DNA from 3 places in the Picosynechococcus sp. PCC 11901 genome. Region 3 is predicted to be linked to each of the others. Evidence: predicted binding sites of a transcription regulator. Region 3 holds the regulator's gene; each other region holds the start of a gene.

Region 1 (4,597 bases), 1.4 Mb from region 3:
CTAGAAAGTTATCTAAATTTAGTTTATCTAGGCTCCGGGGCCTATGGTGTCTCGGATGCGGCTTGGGTTTATTTTGGTAAAAATTTAGAAGAGTTGACCCTAGGGGAAACGGCGATGATTGCGGGTTTAGCGCCAGCCCCCAGTTTATATTCACCGTTTGTTAATCTCCAGGCGGCGACGGTACGGCGGGATCAGGTGCTAGAGCGGATGTGGGAAGAGGGTTATATTTCCCAGGCCGAGTATGAAACGGCGATCGCCACCCCCATTGAAACGAATCGGCAAACGCCCCAACGTTTACTGCGCAAATACCCCTATTTTGCTGATTATGTGAAGGCAGAACTGAAACGGTACCTTTCCCCAGAGCAGTTGGAAACGGGCAGTTTTGTCATTGAAACGACCTTAAATCCTCAATGGCAGGAGTGGTCAGAGGCGGTTGTGGCGGAAGGAATTACGAACTACGGACGTTATCAACGCTTTGAACAGGCGGCGATGGTGAGCATCGATCCCCGCAGTGGCCAGATTAAAACGATGGTTGGGGGTTTAGATTTTGAAAATAATCAATATAACCGCGTCACCCAAGCCCAACGGCAACCGGGTTCGACCTTCAAAATGTTTGTCTATGCAGCGGCGATCGCCTCTGGGATGTCTCCCAATGCAACCTATGTTGACCAAGAATTTGCCATTGATGGCTACCGTCCGAAAAACTATTCCGGTACCGTCAGCAATCAAGCCGTTTCCCTCACAGAAGCCCTGACAAAATCGATCAACACCATCGCCTTGAGTGTGATGCTCGATGTGGGTTGGGACCCGATCATTAATCTCGCCCACCGCATGGGCGTTGAATCGGAGATGAAGCCCACCTATTCCTTAGCTTTAGGTGCCTGGGAAGTAAATTTACTAGAGCTAACCGCCGCCTATGGCACCCTCGCAAATGGTGGCGCTTATCAGCCTGTGTATGGCATTAGTCGAATTCTTGATCGCAATGGCAAGGTCGTTTACCAAGCGAACCGCAAACCGATCCAAGCTATCGATTCTGATAGTGCCGCCATCATGACCTATATGCTGCGCAATGTCGTGAGTAGCGGTACCGGCAGCCAAGCGAATATTGGTCGTCCAGTGGCCGGGAAAACAGGCACCTCTGATCAGGCGCGAGACCTGTGGTTTATTGGTTACATCCCCCAAATGGTAACAGGGGTTTGGCTCGGCAATGACGATAATAAACCCACCTGGGGAGCCAGTAGTACAGCGGCGCGCCTTTGGGGTGATGCAATGCGTCAAATTGCAGCGGCCATGACGGTGGAAGACTTTCCCAAATTACCAAATTTAAATAATCGCGTCGGTTCTATTGCCGCAGAACCAATCCAAGGGGGCGCGAAAAAAACGAAGGTCGTTGCCACAGATACAGAAGAAAAAACCAGCACCACAAATTCAGAAGCACAAGAGACCACGGAAGCATCCTCTGATGAGCGCCCAACCCCAGAGGCAGCGGCGACAACACCGACGAGCAATGATAATAAAGCTGTGGTCGACAATGAAATTAAACCCCCAGCACCGGCCTTTGACTTCACTGATCCGGCGGATACTGTGCCTCCCCTTGCCCCCTTACCGAGGAATAATCGACCTGCATCCACCGCAACGCCACCGAGTCCGCCTGCGGCCCCAAGACCAGCTCCTACGAATGTTGATGTGCCGGCTCCCCCTGTCATTCAAAAGAAGGAAACAGCTCCCTAGGTATTCTGCTCGCCAAAGTAATATCCTTTTCCGTAAATGGTGTGGATTAGAGGGCGATCGCCTTTTGCTTCTACCTTGCGTCGTAGCAAGCGTACCAGAGCCGCCAGCACATTACTGCTAGGAGATTCATCGCCATCTTGCCAGAGGTGTTGATAAATTTGCTCGTGGGTCAGAAGTTGAGCTGGGTGCTCCATAAAATAGCTCAGGAGTTGCAACTCCCGATCCGAGAGGCGAATGGCCCGGCCAGCACGGTAGGCCATTTGGTTGGCGATATCTAATTCGAGATCGGCGATCTTTAAACGATTAGGTGGCTCTCCCCCCGGCGATCGCCTTAATAACGCCCGCACCCGGGCCAGCAGTTCCCGCAACTCAAAGGGCTTGACTAAATAATCATCAGCACCAGCATCTAGACCAGAAACCCGGTCGTCCACCGTATCCTTGGCCGTTAAAAATAAAATAGGCGTTGTGCGGCCTAGCGATCGCACCCGTTGGCAGATTTCAACCCCCGAATATTGCGGCAACATCCAATCCAAAATCAGTAGATCATACTCTTGATCGCAGGCCAGTTCTAACCCCTGCTGGCCAGTTTCTGCCAATGCTACGGTATGCCCTTCCCGTTGGAGCACTTGGCTAAGGGCGCCCCGTAATTCCCGTTCATCGTCTACCAACAAAATGCGCATGGTTACTTCCAAAACACCTTGATTCCCATTATTCCCGAAGAAGGAAACCTGACCCAAGGCGATCGCCGACCATTTTTCCAATAAAAAAGGAAGCAGCTTCCATCCACTTCCAACTAATATTCATTATTCTTACTGTTACGACTACTGGGGAGATTTACCTTGTTCTATCACCAGAGTCAGAAAGAGTTTAAATCAAAATCACAACTTACACCGAGGATAAAGCATTAGATTCCTGTTGCAGCAGGGTAATCAGTTGTTCATCCCCCTGGGCTTGGGCCGTGCGGATCCGCCGTTCTAAGCTGCGGCGCATATTTTCTAGGTGCACACGCCGGGCGTCTTGACCCATTAATTTAGAGAGCTGTGGGACTCGTACCGGACAAGCTGCAGCGGCCGCTTCCTGTTGCTGTTGGGCCGTCGCCTTAACCACAGGTTGCTGAATCGCGTAGGTGCCACCCCGATAGTGGAGAAGTACTGACTCAACATCCGGACGATCAACTGTTTGCGTTACACAGTGTCGCCGCACCGTTTGTCCACGATAACGACCTAAGATATCCCCTTCTGTCACTTCTAAGGTTGCGGGAAGAGAATCATAGGAAACACCACGATATGTCAATTTCATAGAGATTTCCTCACTGTGCCTCAAAACTTTTTTCTGTAACTATTGTTACATTAATTCCTAAATTTTCTCGAAAAAATCAGAAAAACTTAAGGATTCTACTTAGATTGCGTATAACCAAGCCACAAAAAAGGAGCCCGAAAGCTCCTCTTGGCATCTTAGGTTTTAATTAACGTTAGGGTTATCGACAGGCTATGGATTGGTCACAGTTAACCAGGTTGCTTGGCTAATTCCAAAGGTTTTGCCGCTTTACTGACGGCCACTTTACCTTCTTCATTGATGTCAACGATCGCCGTATCACCAGAACCAACGCGGCCAGAAAGAATTTCCTCAGCGAGGACATCCTCTAACAGGCGCATAATCGCGCGACGTAACGGACGGGCACCATAGGATGGGTTGTAGCCTTCTTCCACGAGTCGCTCCTTAAACTTGTCGGTAACTTGCAACTCAATTTCCTGCTCAGTCAGGCGCTTGAAGACGTCCTTAAGGAGGATTTCGGAGATTTCTTTAACCTCTTCTTTGTTGAGTTGACGGAAGACAATAATCTCATCGAGACGGTTGAGGAACTCTGGACGGAAGTATTGCTTGAGCTCTTCGTTGACCAGGGAGCGGATCCGGTTGTACTGAGATTCTGCCGCATCTTCGCCAAATTCAAAGCCGAGGCCACCACCACCTTTTTCAATAACCTTGGAGCCAATGTTGGAGGTCAAGATAATCAAGGTGTTCTTGAAGTCGACGGTGCGCCCCTTCGCGTCGGTTAAGCGTCCATCTTCAAGGATTTGCAGCAGCATGTTGAAGATGTCGGGATGTGCCTTCTCGATTTCGTCAAAGAGAATAACGGTGTAAGGACGACGACGAACGGCTTCGGTTAACTGGCCGCCTTCGTTATAACCGACGTATCCGGGAGGGGAACCAATTAGTTTAGAAACGGTGTGCCGCTCCATGAACTCAGACATGTCGAGGCGAATCATCGCATCTTCAGAACCGAAGAAGTAGGCAGCTAAAGCCTTAGTCAACTCGGTTTTACCAACCCCAGTGGGGCCAGAGAAGACGAAGCTAGCAATGGGACGGTTGGGGTTTTTCAAGCCAACGCGGGCGCGACGAATGGCACGGGACACTGCTTTGACGGCATCCTCTTGACCAATCAGCCGCTGGTGCAGGGTATCCTCCATGTTGAGAAGCTTGGTGGATTCGCTCTCGGTAAGTTTGTTGAGGGGAACCCCTGTCCAAGAGGCGACGATGTGGGCGATTTCTTCGGCATCAACCACGGCATCGATGTCGCTATTTTTCTCTTTTTGGCTGGCGGCGATCGCCCGAATTTCGGTTTTGATTTCCATTTCGCGATCGCGCAATTCACCCGCTTTATCGAAGTCTTGGGAGCGCACCGCTTCATCCTTTTGCTTCAGGACATCGCGCAATTCTTTATCGAGTTCCTTGGCTTCAGGGGGCAGTTGGGAATTAATCAACCGAACACGGGAACCCGCTTCATCGATCAAGTCAATGGCTTTGTCGGGCAAGAAGCGATCGCTGATGTAACGGTCGGCTAATTTTGCCGCTGCATCGAGGGCTT
Region 2 (4,597 bases), 1.4 Mb from region 3:
CGATAATAATCACAAAGGTCATCACCTTCGCCATACTGGTGGTGGCAAAAAAAGTGGCCAAATCCAAGAGAAATTGTGGGGCTTGGAGGGAGGTAAAAACGGTAACAAATGTGCCAGAACCGATGAGATAGTTGATAATCCCCAAACCGAGGGCCGCCAAAATGGTGCCGAGCAAATTACCAACGCCCCCCACAACAACCACCATAAAGGCGTCTACGATGTAGTTTTGGCCGGTATTTGGCCCGACGGAACCCAACAGGGCGATCGCCACCCCGGCAATGCCAGCTAGACCAGACCCCAGGGCAAAGGTCAAGGCATCCACGCGGGCGGTGGGAATCCCTAAACAAGAACTCATTTCGCGGTTTTGGGTGACGGCACGGATTCGGAGGCCCCAGTTGGATTTGTTCAAAAACCAGTACATCGCCCCCAGACAGATCAGGGTCAAGACGATGATAAAAATGCGGCTGTAGGGCAGTTGGGCGGAACCCAGGGAAAGTCCCCCCTGGAGCCATTGCGGCGCAGTCACATCCACATTTCGGGCACTAAACCACGGCTTTGTGAGGGCGTCATTTTTCGTCAGATTGACCGCGAAAATTACCCCAAAACCAAGGGCAAAGGCGGCAACCACGTTTAATTTATCCAGCCACGTTTTTAGGGTCGCAGATTGGATCTTGGCGAGATTTAAAGCTTGGAGCACAGCCCAGCGGAGCACATCTTTGAGCAGAAAGGCAATGACCCCGAAGGCGATCGCCCAGTTCACACTGCGGACAAACTGCTGCAAAATCAGGCTAACCCCCCAGGTGGCCAAGAGGGTTTCTAGGGGACGGCCATAGAGATAGCGGATCACGCCCCGCTCCAGGCCAAAGCCCACTGCGGCGGCGACAAAAAAAGCCAGGGGAATCGCAAAGATAATGTAGAGATTAAAAAAAGGTTCCCCAAACCCCCGGAATACATTTTGAACCACGAAGGTTGTGTAGGCGCCCAGCATCATTAATTCGCCGTGGGCCAGGTTGATCACCCCCATCAAACCAAAGGCGATCGCCAAACCCAAGGCCGAAACCAAAAGCACAGAGCCAATGCTGACTCCGTTAAAAATACCGATTAAAAGTTCTGTCACAGGGCAAACCCACCACAATACGCGCAATAAAACCGCGAGAAAGCCGGATTCTGTAGGGCGGAATCCCAGCTTTCCCGGAAAACATCTGGGTTTTAGGCCCTAGATGGCATATTTTTCACCCTTTGTGGGGTCGCTCCAGTCACAGGCAAATCCTTTGGTGGATTCAACATACTGGTTCCAGGCTTGGGGGGCGATGGGGCCGTCGGTTTCCCAGACGATATCGAACATCCCATCTTCCCGTACCTGACCGATGCGCACGGTCTTTGAGAGGTGGTGGTTAACATTCATCGTCACTGGGCCTTCGGGAGCCGCAAATTCTTGACCAATGGCGGCACTCCGTACAGCTTCGAGGTCATAGGCATCGGTCGCCCCATTGGCGATCGCCGCTTCTACCGCCTGCTTCCAGATGTAGACCATGATGTATGCCGCTTCCATGGGGTCATTGGTCACCCGGTCTTCACCGTACTCTGCTTTAAAGTCTGCCACCCACTTTTCATTTTCGGGGGTTTCTACGGTTTGGAAGTAGTTCCAAGACGCATAGTGACCCGTGAGGTATTCGGGGCCAATCTGACGAACTTCTTCTTCGGCGATCGACACCGACATGACCGGATATTGCTCCGGGGTGAGGCCCGCATCACGAATTTGCTTAAAGAACGCAACGTTACTGTCACCGTTCAAGCTATTGAAAATCACGCCGCCGTTGGGAAGCGCTGCTTTGATTTTGGTGATAATCGGCGTCACTTCAGTATTACCTAGGGGCAGATAGTCTTCGCCGACCGTGGTGCCACCTTTGGCTTCTAACTGGGCTTTGATAATGGTGTTCGCAGTTCTGGGGAATACATAGTCAGAACCCACGAGGAAAAATTCTGTGCCCTTATTTTCGAGGAGCCAATCCACAGCGGGCTCGATTTGTTGGTTCGGGGCGGCCCCAGTGTAGAAGATATTCTTCGAGCATTCCTGGCCTTCGTACTGGACAGGGTAGAACAGCATGTGGTCTTTTGCTTCAAAGACATCTTTAACCGCTTTTCGGCTGGCAGACGTCCAGCAGCCAAAGACGACGGCGACACCATCTTGGTCAATGAGTTTTTCGGCTTTTTCTTTGAAGACATCCCAGTCGGAGGCACCATCTTCGACAATGGCTTCGATTTGTTTGCCATCGATGCCACCGGCGGCATTAATTTCTTTGATGGCGAGTTGTTCGGCTTCGACCACGGTGGTTTCACTAATGGCCATGGTGCCACTGAGGGAGTGGAGAATGCCAACTTTGATCGTGTCACCACTGGGGGTTGAGGTTGTGCTGCCACTATCGGGGGTATCAGGGGTTTCTGTGGGTTGGCCGCAGGCTTTGAGGAGAATACTGGAACCGAGGGCGGCGGAACTGTAGAGAATAAATTTACGTCTTCCGAGATTACTCATGGTTAATGCGATTTTCTCAAGGGGCTTTGGGATAGTGTGTGGGAGGAAAGAAGCTTAAAAGTTTAAGTCGTGTTTAAGCTTTGCAGTGTAAAAGTCCCGCCCCTAAAAAAATGTGACACTTGATACAAAGTGCCGATGCGCTTGATTCAAGGGTTTGTTAATGGAGAAGAATTAATTTAACTTTACATTAAAGAAAATGGACTGCTTGCCCCTGCTCGGTCAGCGGATAGCTGTGAAGAGGCGATCGCCTAACTGGAGAATGTCATCCCGCCGGGGAATTTGCGCCAGCCAGTCAGGGGGAATATTGTCGAGGCCGTAGTAAAGTCCGGCTAAACCGCCGGCGATCGCCGCTGTGGTATCGGTGTCGTCCCCCAAATTCACCGCCGCGAGCACCGTATCCTGATAGTTATCATGGTTTAAACAACACCAAAGGGCGGCTTCGAGGGCATGGACGACATAACCGCTCGCTGCAATGCTTTCCCTGGGAAGTGTGGCGAAATCTGCTGCCAAAAGCCGCTGGTAGTGGCTGAGTTCCGGCTTGTAAATGGAATCGCGATAAAACTCTTCGGCCCGTTGTATCCCTTGCTGGTAGGCAATTTCAATACTTTTTCCGTGTAACAGTTCCAGGGCAATGGAAATATAAATGCCGCAGGCAATGAGGGAACGGGGATGACGGTGGGTCAGATAGGAAATGTTGTGCACGAGATCCAAAAGATCGGCGTAGGGCAGTCGCTCACCACAAAAGGCGAGGGGCAAAATACGCATTAAGGAGCCGTTGCCATTACTCCGCTCCCCGATCCCACCTGCTTCCAGGGGATTGATACCCGCTAAAATTTGATGAATTGCGGCGGCGGTCGTGTTGCCCACATCAAAGGTTTCGCCGTGGGGTGTCCAGTAAGCTTCCTTGAGCCAAAGACCCATCTTACGACCCAGATGTTCGGGGAGTTCTTCGCCCAGACCCACTTCGGCGATCGCCTCGGCCAGACAAAAAGTGAGGGAACTATCATCCGACCAGGTACCGGGGGGTTGATTGTAGGTGCCATAGCCCCGCATCGTTGTCACAGGATCCCGCTGTCGAGTGCTGCGCTCAGAAAATTCCACAGGCACGCCCAGGGCATCCCCCACACAAAGCCCCAATAATCCCCCGTGAATCTGCGCTTGCGTAACCATCAATGACTACCCCCCTAAGTGATCAAATTGCTCAAACATATTGTGGATCAACTGTTGGGTTTTCGCTTCCAGTTTTTGCCAATCCACGGCCCCAGACGCCTCGAACAGGGTTTCATCGATTTCCACGGTGCAGCCATTTTCCACGAGGGCTGCGGTGGGATAGGCAACAAAACAGATCTGGTAACAGAGATCCCAGATATTAACCGTCGTTTCGATGTGGTCTTTCTTCAGGCGCAAAACGTAGCCAGGGTAGGGGTCTTGAATATCTTCGTACTCCCCAGTCCAGGGGGAATCTTCTAATTGAGCACGGAAATTATCGACGACCCGAATAAAGGCCGGTTGGAGCAGCATTTCGGCCTGATTCCAGGCTTTACGGGTTTTAAATTTTGGCTGCATAACTTAGAAATTCTCCCAAAAGATACAACGAACCACATAACACCCTAGTGTGGGGGGTGGCGATCGCCTGATCAAGGGCTTCAGATAAGGTTTCATGGGTTTGACAGGATGCGAGGGCCGAACAAATCACCTGGGCCAACATTGCTAAACTCTGGGGATCGGCGCTGCTATGGCCCCCCACTGGTACGAGATGCAAGTGATCCCCGTCTCGCAGGAGGGCTTGGAGGACATTTTGGTGATCCTTGGTGGAGAGCATTCCCATGACCCAAGTGACGGGTTGGGGGAGGGTGTCTACATATTTGCGTAATTCCGCCGCTGCCACACCATTATGAGCGCCATCAATGAGGATTTTTTGCCCCTGCCATTGGTGCCATTCAATACGTCCAGCCCAGCGGGTTTTAGCAATACCGTCGCGCAATTGTTGATCGGAAATTTGCCAACCTTGTTTGCGCAACGCATAAATAGTTTCAATGGCGATCGCCGAATTATGAAGTTGAA
Region 3 (4,597 bases):
CCGTCGGTGGCATGATAATTAATTCTCCTTGGGTACTGAGTTCAAAGCGGCAGTCCGGATTGTTTTGGCACAACTCAAAAAATTGTTCGCCACTGAGCCTGCATGTATCGGGAAGACTGAGGGTGAAATTCATTACGCTAGACCCCATCGCCAGAAAATTTTGTCTGCATCCAGCTTAGCTTGTCTGTTTCAGAAAAAGGCGATCGCCTATTCTGTTATTTCTTTCAACTCGGCAAAGCGTAATTTTGCGGATCGTGCCCGGGGATTTTGGTTAATTTCCGTTTCACTGGCAACCATTGGCTTTTTTGTTAGAACCCGCCAAATGTCCCGCTGCCGAAAAGCATTTTTAACCAAGCGATCTTCTAAACTATGGAAACTAATAATCCCTAATCGGCCTTGGGGTTTAAGCCATTGAGGGGCATTGACTAATAGATATTGCAGCGCATCGAGTTCACCATTGACGGCAATGCGTAATGCTTGAAAGACCCTTGTTGCCGGATGAATTTTCGCTTTTCTGGCCTTGGGATGATAGGTATAAAACACAATTTCTTCTAGCTCTTTAGTTGTCTGAATCGGGCGTTTCATGACTATTTTTTTCGCAATTTGTCGTGACAATCGTTCATCACCATACTCATAGAACAGATTCGCCAACGCCTTTTCCTCATAGGTGTTGACAATATCCGCCGCTGTTAAGACCTGTTGCTGATCCATGCGCATATCCAAGGGGGCATCAAAACGAAAACTAAAGCCGCGATCGCCTTGATCAAATTGCACCGAACTCACCCCAAGATCAGCGATAATCCCATCAAATTTTTCTCCTTGGGGATTATACTCGCCAAAATTTGACCGCACCGCCCGGAAGCGATCGCCAAAGGATTTTAATCGTTCTGACGCCGCGGCGATCGCCTGGCTATCCCGGTCTATCCCCGTCACCCGCACATCGGGATATTGCTGCAAAATCAATTCTGTATGGCCACCTCCCCCTAGGGTTACATCGAGGTAATGACCCCCTGGTTTTACTCCCAAGCCCGCTACCAACTCTTCTCGCAACACCGAAATATGCTTAAACTCTGCCGCCATGAATCCATCCAATAAAAAACAAAATCCCCCTATCACTGAGGGGGAACCCAAGGGCGATCGCCACTAAACCAGGACATTACATTCCCATAATTTCGTAGCCAGAATCCACATAGAGCACTTGACCCGTGACCCCACTCGAAAGATCACTACAGAGGAACGCCGCCGCATTACCCACTTCCTTTTGGGTCACAGTCCGACGCAGAGGAGCCGTTGCTTCCACATGGTGAATCATATCGAGAATGCCACCCACCGCCGAGGAAGCCAGAGTCCGGATTGGGCCAGCCGAAATGGCATTCACACGAATATTACTGGGGCCAAGATCCGCCGCGAGATAACGCACACTCATTTCGAGGGCTGATTTTGCCACACCCATCACATTGTAATTAGGGATGACTTTCACCCCACCCAAATAAGTCAGGGTCACAATGGCGCCCCCTTCGGTCATCACGGTTTTCGCCCCCCGGGCCAGACGCGTTAAAGAATAGGCACTAATGTCAAGGGCCGTATTGAACCCATCCCGTGAAGTATCACTAAAATCACCCGTCAAATCTTCGCGGTTCGCAAAGGCAAGGCAATGGATCAAAATATCTAACTTGCCCCACTCTTTTTTGACAGACTCAAACACTTGATCCACCTGGGCATCATCCTGCACATTACAGGGGAGAAAAAGGGAAGGGTTGAGGGGCGCCACAAGCTCACCTACTTTTTTCTCGAACCGTCCCTTATCATCGGGGAGATAGGTAACCCCAATATTTGCCCCGGCGGCATGTAATTGTTGGGCGATCCCCCAGGCAATGGACTTATTATTTGCAATCCCAGTGACTAGGGCATTTTTTCCGGTTAAATCAAGCATATGGGTTCTCAAAAAGTATAAAAAATTAAAGCCAAGAAGCCAGCGTATATTATCTTCGCGCTCTGGTGACTTCGATGCAAACGGCTACTTTAGGGCAAATCAGGGAAAATTCTGCAAAATGCCTGGGAACTAACCCAGAAATCCATAATTATTTTGAAGCAAAAAGTACAAAATACTATACCAGAGTAAGATTTAGTTTAAGGGGAATGCTCATGGTCTCTGCACACTGAGCGCTGATATTTCACCCATCACGGTGGGGAACTGTTGCCCAACAGAATCTATGATGTACAACCCTGATTTCAACCAACCTCCTTTCTCTTCTGCCAATCCAGTGCCTGAACTACCTGCGACTCAAATTACAGACCTTGCGACAGCGTTTCGTCAGTTTCACAGTGGCCCCTTCCCACCTGTTGTGGAGAACTATGACCGGGGCAAGACGATCTTTTTTCCGGGGGACCCAGCGGAACGGGTTTATTTTCTTCTGAAAGGAGCTGTCCGGCTGTCTCGGGTCTATGAAGCGGGGGAAGAAATTACGGTGGCCCTGCTCCGGGAGAATAGTGTCTTTGGGGTTTTATCGCTACTCACGGGACAAAAGTCGGATCGCTTTTACCATGCGGTGGCTTTTACCCCTGTGGAACTGTTATCGGCTCCCATTGAGCAGGTGCAAAAGGCGCTTAATGAGCACCCAGAATTAGCGATGTTAATGCTAAAAGGGCTGTCGTCACGGATTTTACAAACGGAGATGATGATTGAAACCTTGGCCCACCGGGATATGGGCTCACGTCTGGTGAGTTTCTTGTTAATTCTCTGTCGAGATTTTGGGGTGCCGACCGATGAGGGGATTCGCATTGATCTCAAACTGTCCCACCAGGCGATCGCCGAAGCAATTGGTTCGACACGGGTGACAGTAACGCGCCTCCTGGGAGAACTCCGGGAACAGGACATGATTTCGATTTATAAGAAAAAAATTACCGTCCATGACCCCGTAAACCTGAGTCAACAGTTCGCTTAACGCTAAAGTAGAGAAGTCATACTTGTGTGTTTGGATGTCACCTTTTTGTTAAATGACCAGTGCTTTTGTACTAATCTTTTCAGTTTTAATCTTGGGGGGCATCCTGGCGGCACTGGGCGATCGCCTTGGTAGTAAGGTCGGCAAAGCGCGGCTTACATTATTTAATCTGCGGCCAAAACAGACGGCGGTGGTCGTCACGGTAATGACGGGAACAGTGATCGCCGCCAGCACCTTGGGGTTATTGTTTGGCTTGAGCAAGTCCTTGCGCCAGGGGGTTTTTCAGTTGGACGAAATCCTCGCCCAGCGGCGGCAAGAGTTGATGGATGTGACGGCAGAAAAGGAAAAGATTGAAAAAGAGTTACAGGCCGCGAGGGACGATCGCCTAGAAGCAGAACAAGATTTACAAGAAATTGAAGCAAAATTTCAAACGGCCCAAACTCAACTGGCGGGTTTTCGGGAACAGGCCAGCGAACTTCAGGCTGATATTAATGCGCTCACCACAGAGCAAACGACCTTGCGGCAACAGCGCGATCGCCTCCAGGCCCAAAGTGAAACCCTCCGCGCCCAGCTCAATCAACAAAACACCATTATTGAGGAACGCTCCCAGCAGATCGAAGCCCTAGAAGCCCAACAAAGTGAGCTCCAAGCCGAGATCAACCAGCGCGATGGTCGCATTGCCCAACTCGACCAGGCGATCGCCCAAAAAGATCAAGTGCTCACGGGCCTAGAAAATCAGATTGGCTCCCTAGAACAGCAAATTGATATCCTCGAAGCCAACTACATCAATTTCCGGAGTGGGAATGTCGCCCTCACCACAGGGCAAGTTTTAGCCTTTGGGGTGGTGCGGATTATTGATCCCAAAGCAGCCAGCCAAGCCGTTGATCAGCTGCTCCGGGAAGCGAATCGCAACGCGATCATTGCCACCGGAGGCGTTAATCCTGACTTTGAGGCGCGGGTGGTGCAAATTACCAATGCCCAAGTGCAACAACTCCTAGGGCAAATCGCCGATGGTCGGGACTACGTGGTGCGCCTCCTGGCGGCGGGGAACTACCTCCAGGGGGAAGGTTCCGTCCAAGTGTTTGCGGATGTGACTTTAAATGAGCAGGTTTTTCGCGCCGGGGAAGTGATTGCCACTTTGTCCCTAGAGGAGCTGAGTGTACAAAATCCTACTGCGGCCCGGCGTCCAGTGGATTTTCTGTTGGGGGCAGCGCAATTCCGGGCGCGGCGAGCCGGGGTTCTGGGGGATATTCAGGTCAAAGATGGCAATGTCGGTCACATTATCAATTTTGTCGAAGCCCTCAATAATGCACCAGAACCCGTGACAGAAATTCGGGCGATCGCCATCGAAAATGGTTTTACGGCAGGCCCCCTCCGCTTAGAATTAGTGGGCCTCAGTAACGGTAGAATCGTCATCAGACAATAGGACAAGAAGAGTACATGAGCGTTTATCTTGGGTTTGACCCAGGCCGTGACAAATGTGGCCTTGCGGCGCTGGATGACCAAGGGCAATTGTTGAACCACGGCGTCATTGCGGCGGATCAAGCGCCCAACATCGCGAAAGAATGGTGCCAAAGGTATGATGTTTCCCTGGTGGTCATGGGCAATCAAACGACGGCTAAAGAATGGCATCAAAAGCTCACCGCTGTTTTGCC

Evidence for each region. Region 3 encodes NtcA, which controls nitrogen genes in cyanobacteria. Its sites were predicted from a motif close to TTTGTANCNNNNGNTACAAA; they were not measured.
Region 1: the regulator NtcA is predicted to act here: its motif matches at 3,063-3,082, upstream of FEK30_RS04740 (DUF4278 domain-containing protein).
Region 2: the regulator NtcA is predicted to act here: its motif matches at 2,643-2,662, upstream of urtA (urea ABC transporter substrate-binding protein).

What each region holds. Positions count from the first base shown of each region.
Region 1 is NZ_CP040360.1:773,725-778,321, forward strand. Features, by position in the region: gene FEK30_RS04730 (transglycosylase domain-containing protein) at 1-1,731, shown strand, start outside; gene rppA (two-component system response regulator RppA) at 1,728-2,411, opposite strand; gene FEK30_RS04740 (DUF4278 domain-containing protein) at 2,617-3,030, opposite strand; gene FEK30_RS04745 (ATP-dependent Clp protease ATP-binding subunit) at 3,237-4,597, opposite strand, start outside.
Region 2 is NZ_CP040360.1:1,057,590-1,062,186, forward strand. Features, by position in the region: gene FEK30_RS06065 (ABC transporter permease) at 1-1,117, opposite strand, end outside; gene urtA (urea ABC transporter substrate-binding protein) at 1,217-2,533, opposite strand; gene FEK30_RS06075 (ADP-ribosylglycohydrolase family protein) at 2,753-3,703, opposite strand; gene FEK30_RS06080 (hypothetical protein) at 3,710-4,099, opposite strand; gene FEK30_RS06085 (bifunctional folylpolyglutamate synthase/dihydrofolate synthase) at 4,083-4,597, opposite strand, start outside.
Region 3 is NZ_CP040360.1:2,428,741-2,433,337, reverse strand. Features, by position in the region: gene FEK30_RS12735 (Uma2 family endonuclease) at 1-133, opposite strand, end outside; gene rsmH (16S rRNA (cytosine(1402)-N(4))-methyltransferase RsmH) at 208-1,080, opposite strand; gene fabI (enoyl-ACP reductase FabI) at 1,157-1,933, opposite strand; gene ntcA (global nitrogen regulator NtcA) at 2,214-2,945, shown strand; gene FEK30_RS12715 (DUF3084 family protein) at 2,998-4,368, shown strand; gene FEK30_RS12710 (pre-16S rRNA-processing nuclease YqgF) at 4,383-4,597, shown strand, end outside.